DNA from 2 places in the Mesorhizobium sp. IMUNJ 23033 genome. Region 1 is predicted to be linked to the other one. Evidence: riboswitches for the same ligand, from Rfam matches in the RefSeq annotation. Region 1 holds a riboswitch; the other holds the start of a gene.
What was found. Region 1 has a riboswitch for thiamine pyrophosphate ahead of ACFX5Q_RS26655 (YkoF family thiamine/hydroxymethylpyrimidine-binding protein). Riboswitches for the same ligand answer to the same signal wherever they lie in the genome.
Positions count from the first base shown of each region.

Region 2: linked by a shared signal. The riboswitch ahead of thiB (thiamine ABC transporter substrate binding subunit) and the one ahead of ACFX5Q_RS26655 (YkoF family thiamine/hydroxymethylpyrimidine-binding protein) in region 1 are both predicted to bind thiamine pyrophosphate.

Region 1 is NZ_JBJACT010000029.1:91,562-99,234, reverse strand. It holds gene ACFX5Q_RS26700 (DUF6456 domain-containing protein) at 1-198, opposite strand, end outside; gene ACFX5Q_RS26695 (DUF982 domain-containing protein) at 454-723, shown strand; gene ACFX5Q_RS26690 (GcrA cell cycle regulator) at 759-1,553, opposite strand; gene ACFX5Q_RS26685 (hypothetical protein) at 1,645-1,980, opposite strand; gene ACFX5Q_RS26680 (hypothetical protein) at 1,977-2,219, opposite strand; gene ACFX5Q_RS26675 (helix-turn-helix transcriptional regulator) at 2,300-2,950, shown strand; gene ACFX5Q_RS26670 (ABC transporter substrate-binding protein) at 3,109-4,116, opposite strand; gene ACFX5Q_RS26665 (ABC transporter ATP-binding protein) at 4,136-4,900, opposite strand; gene ACFX5Q_RS26660 (ABC transporter permease) at 4,897-5,667, opposite strand; gene ACFX5Q_RS26655 (YkoF family thiamine/hydroxymethylpyrimidine-binding protein) at 5,785-6,393, opposite strand; TPP riboswitch at 6,384-6,497, opposite strand; gene ACFX5Q_RS26650 (GSU2403 family nucleotidyltransferase fold protein) at 6,732-7,673, shown strand, end outside.
Region 2 is NZ_JBJACT010000031.1:3,755-11,427, reverse strand. It holds gene ACFX5Q_RS27385 (RNA polymerase factor sigma-32) at 315-1,178, shown strand; gene ACFX5Q_RS27380 (M48 family metalloprotease) at 1,197-2,666, opposite strand; gene thiQ (thiamine ABC transporter ATP-binding protein) at 2,821-3,606, opposite strand; gene thiP (thiamine/thiamine pyrophosphate ABC transporter permease) at 3,603-5,213, opposite strand; gene thiB (thiamine ABC transporter substrate binding subunit) at 5,222-6,220, opposite strand; TPP riboswitch at 6,264-6,378, opposite strand; gene ACFX5Q_RS27360 (thiamine diphosphokinase) at 6,513-7,157, shown strand; gene ACFX5Q_RS27355 (ABC-F family ATP-binding cassette domain-containing protein) at 7,160-7,673, shown strand, end outside.

The DNA of each region.
Region 1 (7,673 bases):
GCCGGTCGAGGTATAGCCGCCGTTCGAGACTTCGTAGATACGCGCCGCTTCCTGCGTACCCGTTGTCAGGCGCTTGCGGCCGAAGCGGTCGTCCCTCAGCGCGAAATCATGGCCGATCTCCCTGCGGATGCGCACCTGCTCGGCCTCGCCCTTTGGCAATTTCGGCGGTTTTGGTTTTTGAGCGGTTTTTCGGCTCATGGGGCGGTTCCTTGTGGGCTGGCCGTGGGGTTGGCGGGCGAGGTTGGCGATCCTTCGCGCCCCTCTCCGCCCTGCCGGGCATCTCCCCACGAGGGGGGGGAGATTGGCAGCGTCACTCGCGCGACCTTTTCTGCAACGTCGGCGATTGGCGAAAGCGGCGGCGACATGGCAGGCAATGCAACCGCACGGCATTGCCGCGCGTTGTTGGAGGCTGCAGCCAGAAAATCGACAGCGAGGTGTAACGGCGTGGGCACGATGCGAACCGGACGTCCGATCAGGGTCAGCTTCGACGGCGAGATCGAGGACATCGAGGATGTCAACGCCGCCGCCGACCTCCTGCAGCGCTGGCCTGTCGACCGGCGCGGGCACGTCTACCGCAGTGCGCTCAATGCCTGCAGCGCCGCCATCGCCGCGCAGATCTCGCCAGACGATGCGCTTAAGGTGTTCACCGGCTTTGCCCGGGTGACCGGGATTCTCGTTGTCGATGACGACCCGGCCATGGTGTTCGAAGAGAGAAGCGTCTAGAGCCGGATGCCGAAATAGGGGCATGCCAGACAAGCTCATCGCGCCAGCTCCGCCAACAAAGTGCGGCGGCGGCCGTGGAATCGTGCGTGGTGGTGGCTGCAGTAGGAGTGCGTCGCCGAGGTGCGCAGGCCGCAGCACAGCATGTCCGGCGCCGGCCTAGCGCCAGGCGCGTCCTTGTCAGGGTCTTCCTCCAGCGTGAGATCGAGCGGGGCACGACAGCGGCCGAACAGGCAGTCGATGAACCGCATGGCGGCGACATGCGGCTGGCGACCGGGCGACACCGGCGGCGGTGGCGCCGGCATCTTGTAACGAGGAGCGTCGGGCTTGTCCTCGTCGCGGACCAGGCCGTGCGGCGACAACCAGGCCGGCGGCAGCGCACGCGCCGGCTTCCTCGGCTTGCCCTGTTTTGGCTTTGCCGGCGTGCGGGCTGCAGAGGCGCCAGCAGGCGGGAATGGCATACCAGCGCCGCCCTGCCCCTCAGCCTGCCCGGAAGCCCTCGCCTGTCCGGCCAGCTCTGCCTGTCTGGGCTGGTCTGAATGTCCGGACTGCCTTGCTTGCCCGGACGGCCTGGCTTGACCCGCAGCGCGCCCTCCCGCCGCGGGCTTTGCCGCGTTCCTCCGGGGCCGGCCACTGGCGCGGCCGCCTTTGGGATTGGCGAAGCCGATGGCGCGCAAGCCCGTGTTGCGATGGACGATGCCAATGATGGCGTTGCGCGAGACCGGGCTGCCGCGCAGGGCGGAAAAGCGCAGAGCGATCCCGGTGGCCGATAGACCATCCTTCAGCCAAAGCGCGATCGCGTTGAGTTCGGTGTCGGTATAAGCAGCGGCCATGTCGGGATCCGTCAGTTGTGAAGGCCTCGCCCGGGGCGAGCGCCAGGGTTCGGCCAGAAAGGCCGTTGCGAAATCGTTCGAAGGGGTTGGTTCAGGCGGGGCTCACCGCCCCATTCAGGCGGCGGAGCGCGGCCTCGGCAGCCACGCGGGTCAGGCCGGACACCGCCCTGCCCGTCAGCCTGTCGAACAGGATGACGGTGCCGTCCTCGGTGCGGATGCAGGAGGCGGCGGCTGGTTCGCCGGTCCTCGGCAAACCAGCCTGGCGCGAAAAGGGGGCCGGAACCGGGGGAGGAACGGTTCCGGCCGATCCGGCGGCCTGCGGTGACCGCAGGCGGGCCGGATCCGGGGCAAAAGCCCCGGTCTTCGTCCGAGCCGGGGAGGAGGACAGCCCGGACGATTCGAAATGGGCGGACAGGCGCAGGATCATGCCGCCTCCCCTTGCGCGGTATCAGCGGCGGCCACAGCGGCCAGCCACTCGTAGCTGACGCTGGCGATGCCGCGCCTGCGGCTGGCGGCGACGACCTGCGCCCCGTGCTGCGGCGCGATGCGCTGGCGCCGGCGCATCTGCCGGGCTGCCTCGTAGCCGCAGCCGACTTCGGCGGCGAAGTCGGTGATGGCGGGCCAATGGTCAATCAGTGCGGAAATGCTTGCAGGATGCTCGATCATGCGCTAAGCGTACGATATGTACGAAAGAGTCGCAAGCAAAATCGTACACCTTGGACGATAAATTTCAGGCATTTTGTACGATGATGGATCCTCGACACAGATTGCAGCAGGCGCGGGCCGAGGCGGGCTATGCCTCGCCGAGCGATGCGTCGCGGGCGTTGCGCGACATCAACAAGAACACGCTGATCAGCCACGAGAACGGCAACCGGCCGCTGTCGCGCAAGGCGGCGGAGAAATATGGCCGCCTGTTCGGCGTCGATCCCGGCTGGCTGTTGTTCGACGGCAATCCCGCGGGAAGCGGCGGCTTCCACGAGGCCGGTTCGGCCGCGCTGATGCCCTCGCCACTTACCGTCGACGTGCCGATCGTCTCGTGGATCAGCGCCGGCGAACTCGGCAGCCAGGACAGCGTCGTCAACCTGTCGGACTATCCGACCATACCCGCCGCCGATCTCGAGCAGGGCGAATGGATTGCGCTGCGCGTCGACGGCCCGTCGATGAACAAGATCTCGCCGCCGGATTCCATCATCTTCGTCAATCTGCGCGACAAGCGGCTGGTGACCAATGGCTGCTATGTGATCTCCGACGAAAGCGGCCGCGCCACCTACAAGCGCTACCGCCCGAACGACAAGCCGCCGTTCCAGCCGGCCTCCTACATGGAAATCCCGCCGCCGGAACTGGAAGGCGCGATCACCATCATCGGGCGCGTGAAGCGGTCGATGATCGATATGTGAGGGGTGGTCTCCCCTCGAGGGGACCGGCCAGAGGGGGCGCCGCTAATGGAACGCCGGCATTCTGTCCGCGATAGGAAGTCGCGTCAGGAGGTGCCGCCCCCCTCTGTCGCCTGGCGACATGTCCCCCTCCCCTCGAGTGGGAAGATCAGAAACTCGTCCTACCCCAAATATTCATTGCTGAAATACCCGGCGAAATCCGGGCGCTTCTCCAGCGCCTTGCCATCACTGTCGCGCAATATGCCGGCGGTGAAGAGATACTCCCCCATCGCGTCCACCTTGGCCTTGTCGATGGTGCCGATGGCGCCGGCTTCGCTCCTCAGGAAATGTCCGTCGTTCAGCGCCTTCAGCGAGGCGTGGATCAGGGCCGGATTGGTGAGCGCGTCCTTGTTGGCCGCGATCAGCAGGTCGCCCGCCTCTTGCGCGTGGTCGACGGCGAACTCGTAGCCGCGCCGAGTCGCCTGAACGAAGGCGACGGCCGCTTTCGGATTGGCCTGAAGAAAGGCGTCGCTGGAGGCGATGAAGGTGGTGTGCTCGTCGGGCACGCCATAATCGGCGTAGCGGAAGCTGCGCTGCCTGATGCCTTTCAGTTCGGCCTCGACGCCTTCCCAGGTCGAGACCTCGAGCGTGAAATCGACGGCGCCGTTGGCCAGCGCCTCATAGGCCGAGGTGCCTAATGTCACCGTCTCAAAATTGCCCTTGCCGCCATCATGGCGGATGATGGTCGAGATCAGTGCGTTCTCCCAGGCACTGCCGAAGCCGCCATAGGTCAGGCCGTCGAGATCCTTCGGGCTCTTGATCGCGCTACGGTCGGCGTTGAACACGACGCGGCCGGTCTCGGTTTGCACCACGGCATAGACGGCCCTGAGGTCGGCGCCGGCGGTCTTCTGGGTGAACAGGCTGATGGTTCCGTTGATACCGAAATCGGCGACGCGGTTGGCGACCAGCGTGCCCGCGCCGGTGTCGCTGTAGGGCAGGATTTCGACTTCGAGGCCGGCTTCCGCGTAAAAGCCTTTGTCGCGGGCGATAAACAAACCGATGTGGTTGGTGTTGACGGTCCAGTCGAGCGCGACGGTGACCTTCTGTCCAGCGGCGAAAGTCCGGGCGGGGAATGGCAGACCGGCAGCGAGCGTCAGCAGCAGTGCCTGGCGGCGGGTGAGTTCAGTCATGGTCATCTCCTTGGGACGGTCATTGGGCTGAGGGTTGCGGATCGGTGGCGCCGAGCAGCGTGTCGAGAATGCCGGCCTCGAGCACGGCCGCCTCGCGCGCTGCGCTGGCGTCGGCGGTGCGCGGGCGCGGCAACGGCACTGCGATCTCGCTGACGATGCGGGCCGGGCGCGCGGAAAACACGTAGATGCGGTCGGACAAAAGCACGGCTTCGCGCACGTCGTGGGTGATCAGCAGCGCCGTCCAGTGGTGGCGCCGCCACATGGCTTCCAGCCAGCGCTGCATGGCCGCGCGGGTCAGCGCATCGAGCGCGCCGAACGGTTCGTCGAGCAACAGCATGTCGCGCTGCTGCACCACGGTGCGCAGCAAGGCCGCGCGCTGGCGCATGCCGCCGGAAAGCTCGGCCGGCCAGGCGCGCTCGAAGCCGGCAAGGCCGAACTCGGCAAAGAGCGGCGTGACTCGCTCGCGCGCCGCCCGGCGCGGCACTCCCTGCACCTCCAGCCCCAGCGTCGCATTGTCGAGGATGCGGCGCCATGGCATCAGCGCGTCGCGCTGCGGCATGAAGGCGAAGCGGCTGCCATGGTCGTCGAGCGGCGCGCCGTCGAACAGCATCTCGCCCTCGCCTTTCTCCGCGCCGGTCAGCAGCTGGAACAGCGTCGACTTGCCGGCGCCGGACGGACCGAGGATGGAGACGAATTCGCCTGCCGCGACATTGAGCGAAATGCCGGCCAGTACCTCGAGCGGACCAAAGCATTTTCGCACCTGGCGCAGCTCCAGCCGGGTCATTGCCGCCCCTCGCCGCCGCGTTCTCCTGCCGCTCGCTCCCAGGGCATGACAAGGCGCTGGACGAGCACCGTCAGGCCGAACAGCACCAGCGTCAGCGCCGCACTGACGCCGACCGCCGCGAGCACCAGGTCGGGGCGGAAATTGTTCTTGGCGTTGAGCATGTAGATGCCCAGCCCCTTCGCCGCGCCCGCATATTCGGCGAAGATCGCGCCGACCACGGCATAGGTGATCGATATCCTCAAGCCGGCGAAGAAATAGGGCAGCGCCGAGGGCAGCCGCGCCAGCCAGAAGACACGCCAGCGCCCTGCCCCCATGGCGCGGAGCATCTGGCCGATCTCCTTCTCGGTCGCCTCAAAACCCTCGACCAACGCCACCATCATCGGAAAGAAGGTGACGAGTGCCACGAGCAGGATTTTCGGCAGCAGGCCGAAGCCGAACCACAGCACGACCAGCGGCGCGATCGCCACCAGCGGCAAGGTCTGGCTGGCGATCAGCAGCGGAAACAGCGCGCGGCGCAATGACGGCCAGAAGTCGACCAGCGCCGAGAAAAGGAAGGCGGCGGAGAGCGAGCAGGCAAAGCCGGCAAGAGTGGCGCGGATGGTCGGGATGGCATTGTCCATCAGCGCCTCGCGATTCTCCCACGCCTGTCCTAAGACGCGCGAGGGCGCCGGCAACACCGTCGGCCTAACGCCGCCATAGCGGGCATAGAGCTCCCACGCAGCGAACAGCAGCCCGACCGAGACGGCAGCCGGTGCAGCCCTGGCGATGGCCGACGAGACAGCTGATCTCCCCCCTCGTGGGGAAGGGCCAGAGGTATCTCCTCCAGACAACGGGACGGACGGAACAGCCACGGAAATATCCTCGACGGCGGCGAGCGCTATGGCTCAGACAGCGGACGGGCTGTTGGCCGACACGGTGACGTCGAGGGTTACGTGGCCGGCGCCCGGCCCGAAGCGGCAGAAGGCTTCGTTCAGCGTGGCGAAGATGGCACCGGCATCGCCGCGCAATTTGGTGCAGAAATGCTTGGAGCGCTCGTAGACGCCGGACTGTTTGAGGAAGTCGATGCAGCCATAGATCTCGTCCATGTGGTCGCCAGTGCCCATCACATAGAGCGAGAATTGCGCCGCCGTCGCCTGACCGGTCACGGCGGTGGCCTGCACGGCGCGGATGGCGGCAACCTTGCGCTCGTCGAGCGGAATGACGGGGCCGCCGACCTCGTCGGAGCGGCAGATCGGATCGTCGGGCTCGCCCGGGCAGCCGCGCGAGATCGCCGCTGACAGCACGCAGTGCTTGCCGCTGGCGGAAGCCGCGACGAACAAGTCGCGCATCGCCGGGAACAGCACTTCGGGCGGCCCGACCAGCAAGGTCGAGATGTCGTCGGTCTCGATCCTCAGCCGATCGCGATACGGATCGAGCGCGCCAAGCGCGCCAAGGATGACGCCGACGAAATCATCGGCCATGGGATAGAGGGAAATCTGTGCGCCAGAAAACATAGCCCGCCTCGCTCCGCTGGTATTACCCAGATCAGCTTTTAGGGTCTGTGGGCTTGCCGCCCCCGTCTCAGCCCCGACCGTACGGAGCACCCCTGTGGATGCCGGGGTTAAAGCACTGTTCGGCGAATTGGGGAAGAGGGTTTGTCGAGGCGTGACGCGAATGTGTGTTGGGCCAGGTTTTGACAGTCTCCCGCTTGGGGGAGATCGGTTTCAACGCTCCGCGTTATAAGATTTTCACCATTTTCTTATAACATCCTTGAAATTCAGCTGGATAGCGCGCAGTTATAAGAAAACTGACAAATTCTTATAACGGAAGGCGCATGATCGGAGTGCTAGCCATGAAAACGATCGATCTCGCCTATCGCACGATGTACGCCGAACTCGTGCAGCGTAGCCTGGATGCCTCGTTCGAGACCTATTTCTCGACGGCGGGCAACTTCGTCCGCGTTCCGGTAAAGGGCCGCGACTACTGGTACTTCGAGGAAACCCGCCCGACGAAGACAAGGCGATACGTCGGCCCGGCCGAAGACCCCGAGATCGCAAAACGGGTCGCCGCCTTCAAGGAGATCAAGAGCGACCTCAAGAGCCGCCGCAAGCTGGTTTCCAGCCTCGTGCGCGACGCCGGCTTGACCGCGCCTGACACATTCACCGGCGAAGTGGTCGAAGCCCTGGAGAAGGCCGGACTCTTTCGCCTGCGCGCCGTTTTGGTCGGAACGGTCGCCTTCCAGACCTATGCCGGGCATCTTGGCGTGCGGCTGCCTGGTGCCTCGCTGCAGACAGGCGACGTAGACTTCGCTCAATTTCATTCCGTCTCGGCCGAAGTGGACGACAGTCTGCCGCCGGTCATTGAGGTGCTCAAGGCAATCGATCCGACATTTCGTCAGGTTCCACACCGAACAGACGCCGGACGGACCACACAGTTCGAGAACGCTTCCCGCTACAAGGTCGAATTCCTCACTCCGAACCGGGGCAGCGACGACCATGCGGATCACGCAAGCCCGATGCCGTCGCTGGGAGGCGTCTCCGCGCAGCCTTTGCGGTTCCTGGATTTTCTCATCCGCGACCCCGTCAGAACGGTGCTCCTGCACCGCTCGGGCGTGCCCGTGCTGGTGCCCTCGCCCGAGCGCTACGCCGTCCACAAGCTGATCGTCGCTTCACGCCGGCAAAGCGCCGCAGCGAAGCGGGAAAAGGACCTCCATCAGGCGAGCCAGCTGGTCAAGGCGCTTGACGCCACACGCCGGCAGGATGACCTCGCCTTCGTGTTCGCGGAAGCATGGAAC
Region 2 (7,673 bases), on a different contig from region 1:
CGTCTTGGCCGGTGGTCGGCACTTTGTGAAGGGCTGGAAACTGGCAGATGCAGCTCGGCAAAATAAGGAATCGGATTTCAAAGATAGATCATTTCAGAAATCCCATTCTCAAAATCCACACCGACGAACGCGGCGCAAACCTTCAGCGTTCCCGCTTCGCTCCACTCCGTCCAACCGCAGGGCGATTGCGCCGGGGAACATTCCTCGGCGTGGCGAGTTTTGCTGTTGTAGGGCGCAGCGCCGACATTTCAACCGAAGCGCCGACAAGATCGCGGTGGCGAGCCCGCCGGCAAGACCCGGAACAGGAGCGCGGCATGATCGAAGACACGGCAGGACGAACCATGGTCCGCGCGGCGATGAAGGCTCCTTATCTCGAGCGCGAGGAGGAGCATCTTCTGGCCTTGCGCTGGAAGGAAGATAACGACCAGCAGGCGCTGCACCGGATCACCGTCGCGCATATGCGGCTGGTCATTTCCATGGCCTCGCGGTTTCGCCACTACGGCCTGCCGCTCGGCGACCTGATCCAGGAGGGTCATGTCGGCTTGCTGGAAGCCGCGGCGCGTTTCGAGCCGGACCGCGAGGTGCGGTTTTCGACTTATGCGACATGGTGGATCCGCGCTTCGATGCAGGACTACATCCTGCGCAACTGGTCGATCGTGCGCGGCGGCACCAGCTCGGCGCAAAAGGCTCTGTTCTTCAACCTGCGGCGCCTGCGCGCCCGGCTTGCGAACGGTGCCGAACCGATCTCCAACGCCTCACTCTACCGCGAAGTTTCCGTCGCGCTCGGCGTCTCCGAGGCCGACGTGGCAATGATGGATTCCCGCCTCTCGGCTCCCGACTCTTCGCTCAACGCGCCGCTTGCCGACGATGCCGGCACGGCCGAGCGGATGGATTTCCTGATCTCGGACGATCCCTTGCCGGACGAAATTGTCGGCGACACGATCGACATCGAACGCCGCTCGCTATGGCTCAAGGCAGCGCTCGGCGCGCTCAATGCCCGCGAACTCAGGATCATCGAGCAGCGCCGTCTGACCGACGAGGGCGCAACGCTTGAGTCGCTTGGCGAAGCGCTCGGCATTTCCAAGGAACGCGTCCGCCAGATCGAAGCCCGCGCCATGGAAAAGCTGAAGGTTGCGCTGGTCGAGCAGAACCCCGAATTCATGGCGACAGCCGCCTGAACCTTGCCGTCCTGAACCTTATCTATCTGTGACGATCTTGACCTTGTCGCCGGTCGAAACGGCGGCGCCCGGCGACATCGCGTTGAGCACCCTAAACAGGTCGAGCTTGCGGTCGACGCCGACCATCTGCGCGGCGAGCGAGCCCATGGTCTGCCCCGCCTGCACGGTGACGACGCGGATATGCAGCGGCTTCAGCGCCGCCTTCTCGGCCGCGCTGAGGATGCGGAACGAGCCGCTCACCGAGCGCGCCACCGGATCGAGCGTGGTGCTGGCCGAGGGTGCCGCCGTCAGCAGCCGGTAGACCTGGCCGCCGGCGCGGATCACCGCGATGTCGAACTGCCAGCCGTCGGCGCCGGCATGCGCTGTCGCCGCCTCGTTGCCGTTGATGGTTTCCTGCTTCACGCTCGCATCGTCGAGACCGGCCACCCAGCCGCTGCGGATATAGTCGGTCAGCGGGCGGTTCTTGTCGATCGAAACGCCGTCGAAGCGGATCGCCATGTCGCCCGGGCCGGTCGCCGTCACGGCGGCGGCCGAATTGTCGATGACGAAGCCGTCGGGCACGGTGAACGACACGCCGAGGCCAGGATGCAGGAAGGTCTGGCCGCGCACATAGCCTTCTTCCGGCGTATCGCCGTAAAGCAGGCCGTCTATGCCGGCGAGGAAAGCATCGCGGTCGCGCGTGCCAACGCCCGGCGGGCCGAACTGACGGGCATGCCGCTGTGCCAGGTCGATGCGCTGCGGCGTGTTGGGGTGCGTCGCCAGGAAGTCGAGGCTGGCATCGGTGGCGCCGCTGATCGAGCGGAAATCGGTATAGGCCGACATCGACTGCAGGAAGCGGCCGGCGGCGTAAGGATCATAACCCGCCTCGCCGACCGACTTGATGCCGATGGCATCTGCTTCGAGCTCCTGGTTGCGCGAGAACTGCGCAAGCCTGAGCTTGCCGCGGATGAGTGCGGCCTTGGCGGTCGGGCTGTCGCCGAGCACATCGGAGACGACCTTGGTCGCCAGCCCTTCCTCGGCCTCCAGCTGCTGCCGCTGCAGGCCGTGATTGGCGGTGACGTGGCCCATCTCGTGCGCGATGACGGCGGCAAGCTCGGCCGAATCATTGGCCAGTGCCAGCAGGCCGCGCGTGACGTAGAGATAGCCGCCAGGCAGCGCGAAGGCGTTGACGTTGGGCGAATTTAGGATGGTGATGCGATAGGTCTGGGTCGGATTGGCAGACACCACGGTCAGGCTGCCGACGACCTTGGCCACCATACGCTCGAGCTTGGGATCGGAATATTCGCCGCCATAGGTGGCGAGGATGCGCGGATGCTGCGCCTTCGCCATCTCGGCGAGCTTGCTGTTGGCGACGACATTGTCGACGGTGACGGGCCTGTCGGACGGCTGGAAACCGGATTCCTGCACATCCGGCGGCGTGAACATCTGGCAGCTTGCCAGCGCCACGGCCAAGCCGGCCAGCGCAAGGAATCGCGCCAGCGGCTTCATCAACAGTCTGTCCTTGCCGGTCGGCAGATCGGCGTCCCTTCTGTTGTTTGCGGCAAATCACGGCCTATGCCGGACCAGTATGGCCGGACCTAGCCACACTCCTCTGGTCAAGGCAAGCAAACGCCGCATCGTCCAAACCCGGTTTGGCCGTAAATTATGTCCGCTTCCGGGCAATATCTCGTGATCCGGTGTTGACCGGTCCCGAGCCGATATAGCGCCGGAAGGCTTCCGGTCCAGCGCCGTCGAAGAAATCGGCCGCCGTCCCCGCCGCGGCGACCGCGCCATTGTCGAGAAACACCATATCTTGGCCGATGCGGCGCGCATCTTCGGGCTGGTGGGTGACGAACAGAACCGTCATCTTCCGCTCGGCATGGACACTGGCCAAAAGATCCAGCATGTCGTCGCGCAGGGCCGGTCCGAGGGAGGCGAATGGCTCGTCGAGCAGAAGCACCGGCCGGTCGCGCACCAGCACGCGGGCAAGTGCGACGCGCTGCCGCTCGCCACCGGAGAGCTCGCGCGGCAGGCGGTTTTCCTTGCCGGCAAGGCCGACGCGCTGGAGTGCCCCGGCGATCGCCTCGCGGTCGGCGCCGCTTAGGCCGAGCGACGGCGAGCGGCCGAGCCCGACATTGCGCTCCACCGGGAGATGGGCAAACAGATTGTTTTCCTGGAACACCATCGACACTGGCCGGACCGAAGGCGGAGCGGCGCTGACTTCCGCCTCGCCGATCAGCACGCGGCCCGACCCTGGCGCCTCGAAACCGGCCACCAGATTGAGCAGCGTCGATTTTCCGGAGCCGCTTGGCCCCATGATGGCGGTGATCCTGGAAGCGGCAAACTGGACATTGAAGAGAAACGACGCCTCGCCGTAGCTGAACGAAACATTGTCCAGCCGCACTGCTGCCCCGTGTTTCACGTCGGCGCCATCATGGGTGGGCGTCATGCTCGTTCTCCCCGCCCCAGCCGGTCTGCGACAAGCACGAGCGCCAGGCAAACCATGCCGAGCAGCAAGGCCAAGCCGGCGGCGTCCGCGGTCCGGTAACTGCCCATGCGCGCCAGCAAAAGATAAGGCAAGGTCTGCACTGAATCGCTGCCGAACAGCGCGATGACGCCGAGGTCGCCGAGCGACAAGGCCATGGCGAAGGCGAAGGCTGTGGCCAGAGGCCGCCTGAGCGACGGCCAGTCGACCAGAATGAGCCGGCTCCAGCCTGAGATGCCAAGTTGCGCGCAAAGCCGTTCGTGCCGTTCGCTCGCCGCATCATAGGCGGGACGCACGGCACGGATGGCGAAGGGCATTGCCATCACCGCGTTGACGGCAACGACCATGACAGGCGCGACGGCAAAGACGTCGCTGATCGCACTCAACAGCAGGAACCAGCCGGCGCCGACGACGATGGGCGGCACGACCAGCACAAAGCCGGCGCCGGTGTCGGTGGCATGTTCGAGCAGCGTCCGAGGACCGACGCCGCGCATCAGCGCGAGTGCTCGCCGCGCCATGATGAGCGACAACGACAGCGCCACCGCAAGAACCGCCGAGAGCAAGGCAAGCACGACGCTGGTCACCGTCGCCTGTCGCACGGCAGCCTCGCCCGCCAACCGGCCGAGATCGGCGCCAAGCCCGGCGGCCAACGTCGCGGCCATCGGCCCGGCGACGAACAGCAAGGCCAGACCGATCAAGGTGACGTTCAACGCGGTCTCGGCCATGCCGGCGGAAAGATACCGTCGCGGCGCCACCGGCAGATTGGCATCGCCAACCGTGTTGACGCCGAGCCGCATCAAGGCCAGCACGACGACGAAGGTGAGCGCGATCTGCAGAAATGTCAGCGTTACGGTCCGCGCGGGATCGAAATCGAAGCGCAGCGCCTGGTAGATGGCGACCTCCAGCGTCGTGGCGGCCGGCCCGCCGCCCAACGTCAGCACGATGGTGAAGGAGGTGATGCAGAGCATGAAGACAAGCCCGGCAATACCGGGGAGTGCCGCGCGCAGCGCCGGCCATTCGATCAGCCGGAAGGCGGGTCTTGCGCCCATGCCGAGCTGACTCGCCAGCCGCCATTGGTCGGCCGGCACCGTCCCCAGCGCCTCCAGGAACAGCCTTGTGGCCAAAGGCAGGTTGAAGAAGACATGGGCGACGAGAATGCCTGACAGCCCGTAGATGCCCGGCCAATTCCGGCTGCCAAGAATGCCGGCGAAATAGCCGGCATTGCCGTAGAGCGCCAGGATGCCGAGCGCAGCGACGATGGCCGGCAGTGCCAGCGGCAGGGCGAAGAGCTGCAGGATCAGGCCGCGGCCGAAAAAGCGCGGATGCCGCGACAGGGCGCGCGCCACGAACAGCGCCGGCACGACGGAAAGCAGCGTCGAGAGAGCCGCTTGCCACAGCGTGAAGCGGGCGACGCGCAGGAGATAGGGATCGAAGGCGGACGCAGCGCCGGAGAGGTCGCGTGCGCCTTCGAGGATGAGCCCGGCGAACGCGCCGCCGATCAGTAGCGCTATTGCCGAAAGCGCGACGATGCCGGCGGTGATGCGGGGATCGGTCGAACGCGCCGGTACCATCCCGACCCCTACTTGCTCATCACCGCCAGCCATTCATCCACCCAGACCTTGCGGTTGGCCGCGACCTCCTCCGGACTGAACAGCAAGGTCTTGGTTGGCTTGACCAGTCTGTCGAAGGCCGGGTTGAGCGGCTTGTCGGTCTTGCCGGCCGGGTACATCCAGTTGGTCTCGGGAATGACATTCTGGAACTTCGGTCCGGTCATGAAGGCCATGAACTTTTCCGCCAGCGGGTTCTTGGCGCCGGTCGTAGTGATGCCGGCAACCTCGATCTGCAGATACTCGCCTTCCTCGAAAGACGCCGCCTGGTAGCGCTCGGTGTTTTCGGCGACCATGTGGTAGGCCGGCGACGTCGTGTAGGACAGCACCATCGGCGCTTCGCCCTTGGTGAACAGGCCGTATGCCTCGCTCCAGCCCGGCGTCACTGTCAGCACCTTCGACTTGAGCTTGGCCCAGGCCTCCGGCGCCTTGTCGCCATAGACCGACTTGACCCAGAGCAGCAGGCCGAGGCCCGGTGTCGAGGTGCGCGGATCCTGGATGACGATCTTGTCGGTTGCATCGCCTTCGACCAGTTCCTTCAGGCTCTTCGGCGGCACTTTTAGCTTTTCGGTATCGTAGACGACGGCGAAATAGCCATAGTCGAACGGCACGAAGGTGTCGTCGCTCCAGCCGCCCGGCACGTTGACATCGGACACCGCGCCATGCGGCGCGAACAGGCCGGTGGCCTTGGCTTCGGCCGTCAGGTTGGTGTCGAGGCCGAGTACGATGTCGGCCTTGGTCGAGGCCCCTTCGAGCTTGACGCGGTTGAGCAGCGCCACGCCGTCGGCGACCGAGACGAAGTCGAGGGTGCAGCCGCATTCGGCCTCGAATTCCTTCTTCACCAACGGACCCGGACCCCACTCGGCGGTGAAACTCTCATAGGTGTAGACGGTGAGCTTGTCCTGCGCTTGCGCGGGTGCAGTAACAGCCAGGGTGATTGCTGAGATCAGTGCGTATAAAAGCGTGCGCATCGGCGCCTCCTTCGTTCGTGTTGAAAGGAATTGAGGCGTCGGGTTGTCCGAAACGTCTAATCCCTCCGCCGGTACAAACCGGATCAGGTTCAGCGGGTTGGCTGGTTTGCCTCTCAGCCGGTCCGCGAAGATCGCGTCCGGCACCCCGTTAGAGCGTTTCGACACATAGGCCCGGCCGATGTGGCGTGCAAGCGGAACTTTGCCGGGGATCCAGTGCATGTTGCCCAAAGACGCGACGCACGTGAGGCCCGGCCTTCCGTTTCGCAGGCAGGGCTGGTAAGGGCCACGAGATATGAGCACATTCACCATCCTGCTTGGCGGCGATCTCATCCGCACGCCACTGCTCGACCGCCAGATCGAGGGCACGCGCGTCATCGCCGCCGACGCCGGCATCGGCCATGCTCGGATGCTGGGAGTGATGCCCGAACTCTGGGTCGGCGATTTCGATTCCGTGCCGGCGGATTTGCCGGACGATCTGGCCGCCGTGCCGCGCCAGGTGTTTCCGCCCGAGAAAGACCAGACCGACGGCGAACTGGCGATATCAGCCGCACTCGAACGCGGCGCCACCAGCCTGGTTCTCGCCGGCGCCTTCGGCGGCAAGCGTGCCGACCACGCCTTCCTGCACCTAGCCCTCGCGGTGCGCCTGGCCGAAGGCGGGATGGATGTGCTTTTGACCAGCGGCGCACAGGAAGGCATCCCGCTTTTGCCTGGAAAAGCCGGTTTCAGCTACGCCGACGGCACGCTGTTTTCGGTGCTCGGCTTCTCCGACCTTGCCGGCTTGAGCGTCACTGGCGCCAAATGGCCGCTCGACCATGTCGAAGTTGCGTTCGGCTCGTCGCTGACCATTTCCAACGAGGTCAAGGGCCGCCTCGAAATCGCCTTGGGCAGCGGCCGTGCGCTGCTGCTTGCCCACCCCTACCCCTTGCCTGAAAGCTGATCATGGCCCCGCCGCTTCTCAATCTCGACGGGGTCAAGCTCACCTTCGGCGGCACGCCGCTGCTTGACGGCGCCGAACTCAGTGCCTCGGCCGGCGACAAGATCGCGCTGGTCGGCCGCAACGGCTCCGGCAAGTCGACGCTGCTGAAGATCGCTGCTGGAATGATCGAGCCGCAGGATGGCGAAGTGTTCCGCCAGCCCTCGGCGACCGTGCGCTATCTGCCGCAAATGCCCGACATGGACGATTTCGCCAACGTTCGCGCCTATGTCGAGGCGGGACTGGGGCCCGCCGACGATCCCTACCGCGCCACCTATCTGATGGAACACCTTGGCCTCACCGGCGAAGAGAAGCCGAACGATCTCTCCGGCGGCGAGGCGCGCCGCGCAGCCCTTGCCCGCGTCATGGCGCCCGAGCCCGACATTTTGCTGCTTGATGAGCCGACCAACCATCTTGACCTGTCGGTGATCGAATGGCTGGAGGAGGAGCTTGCCCGCACCTCGTCGGCGCTGATCCTCA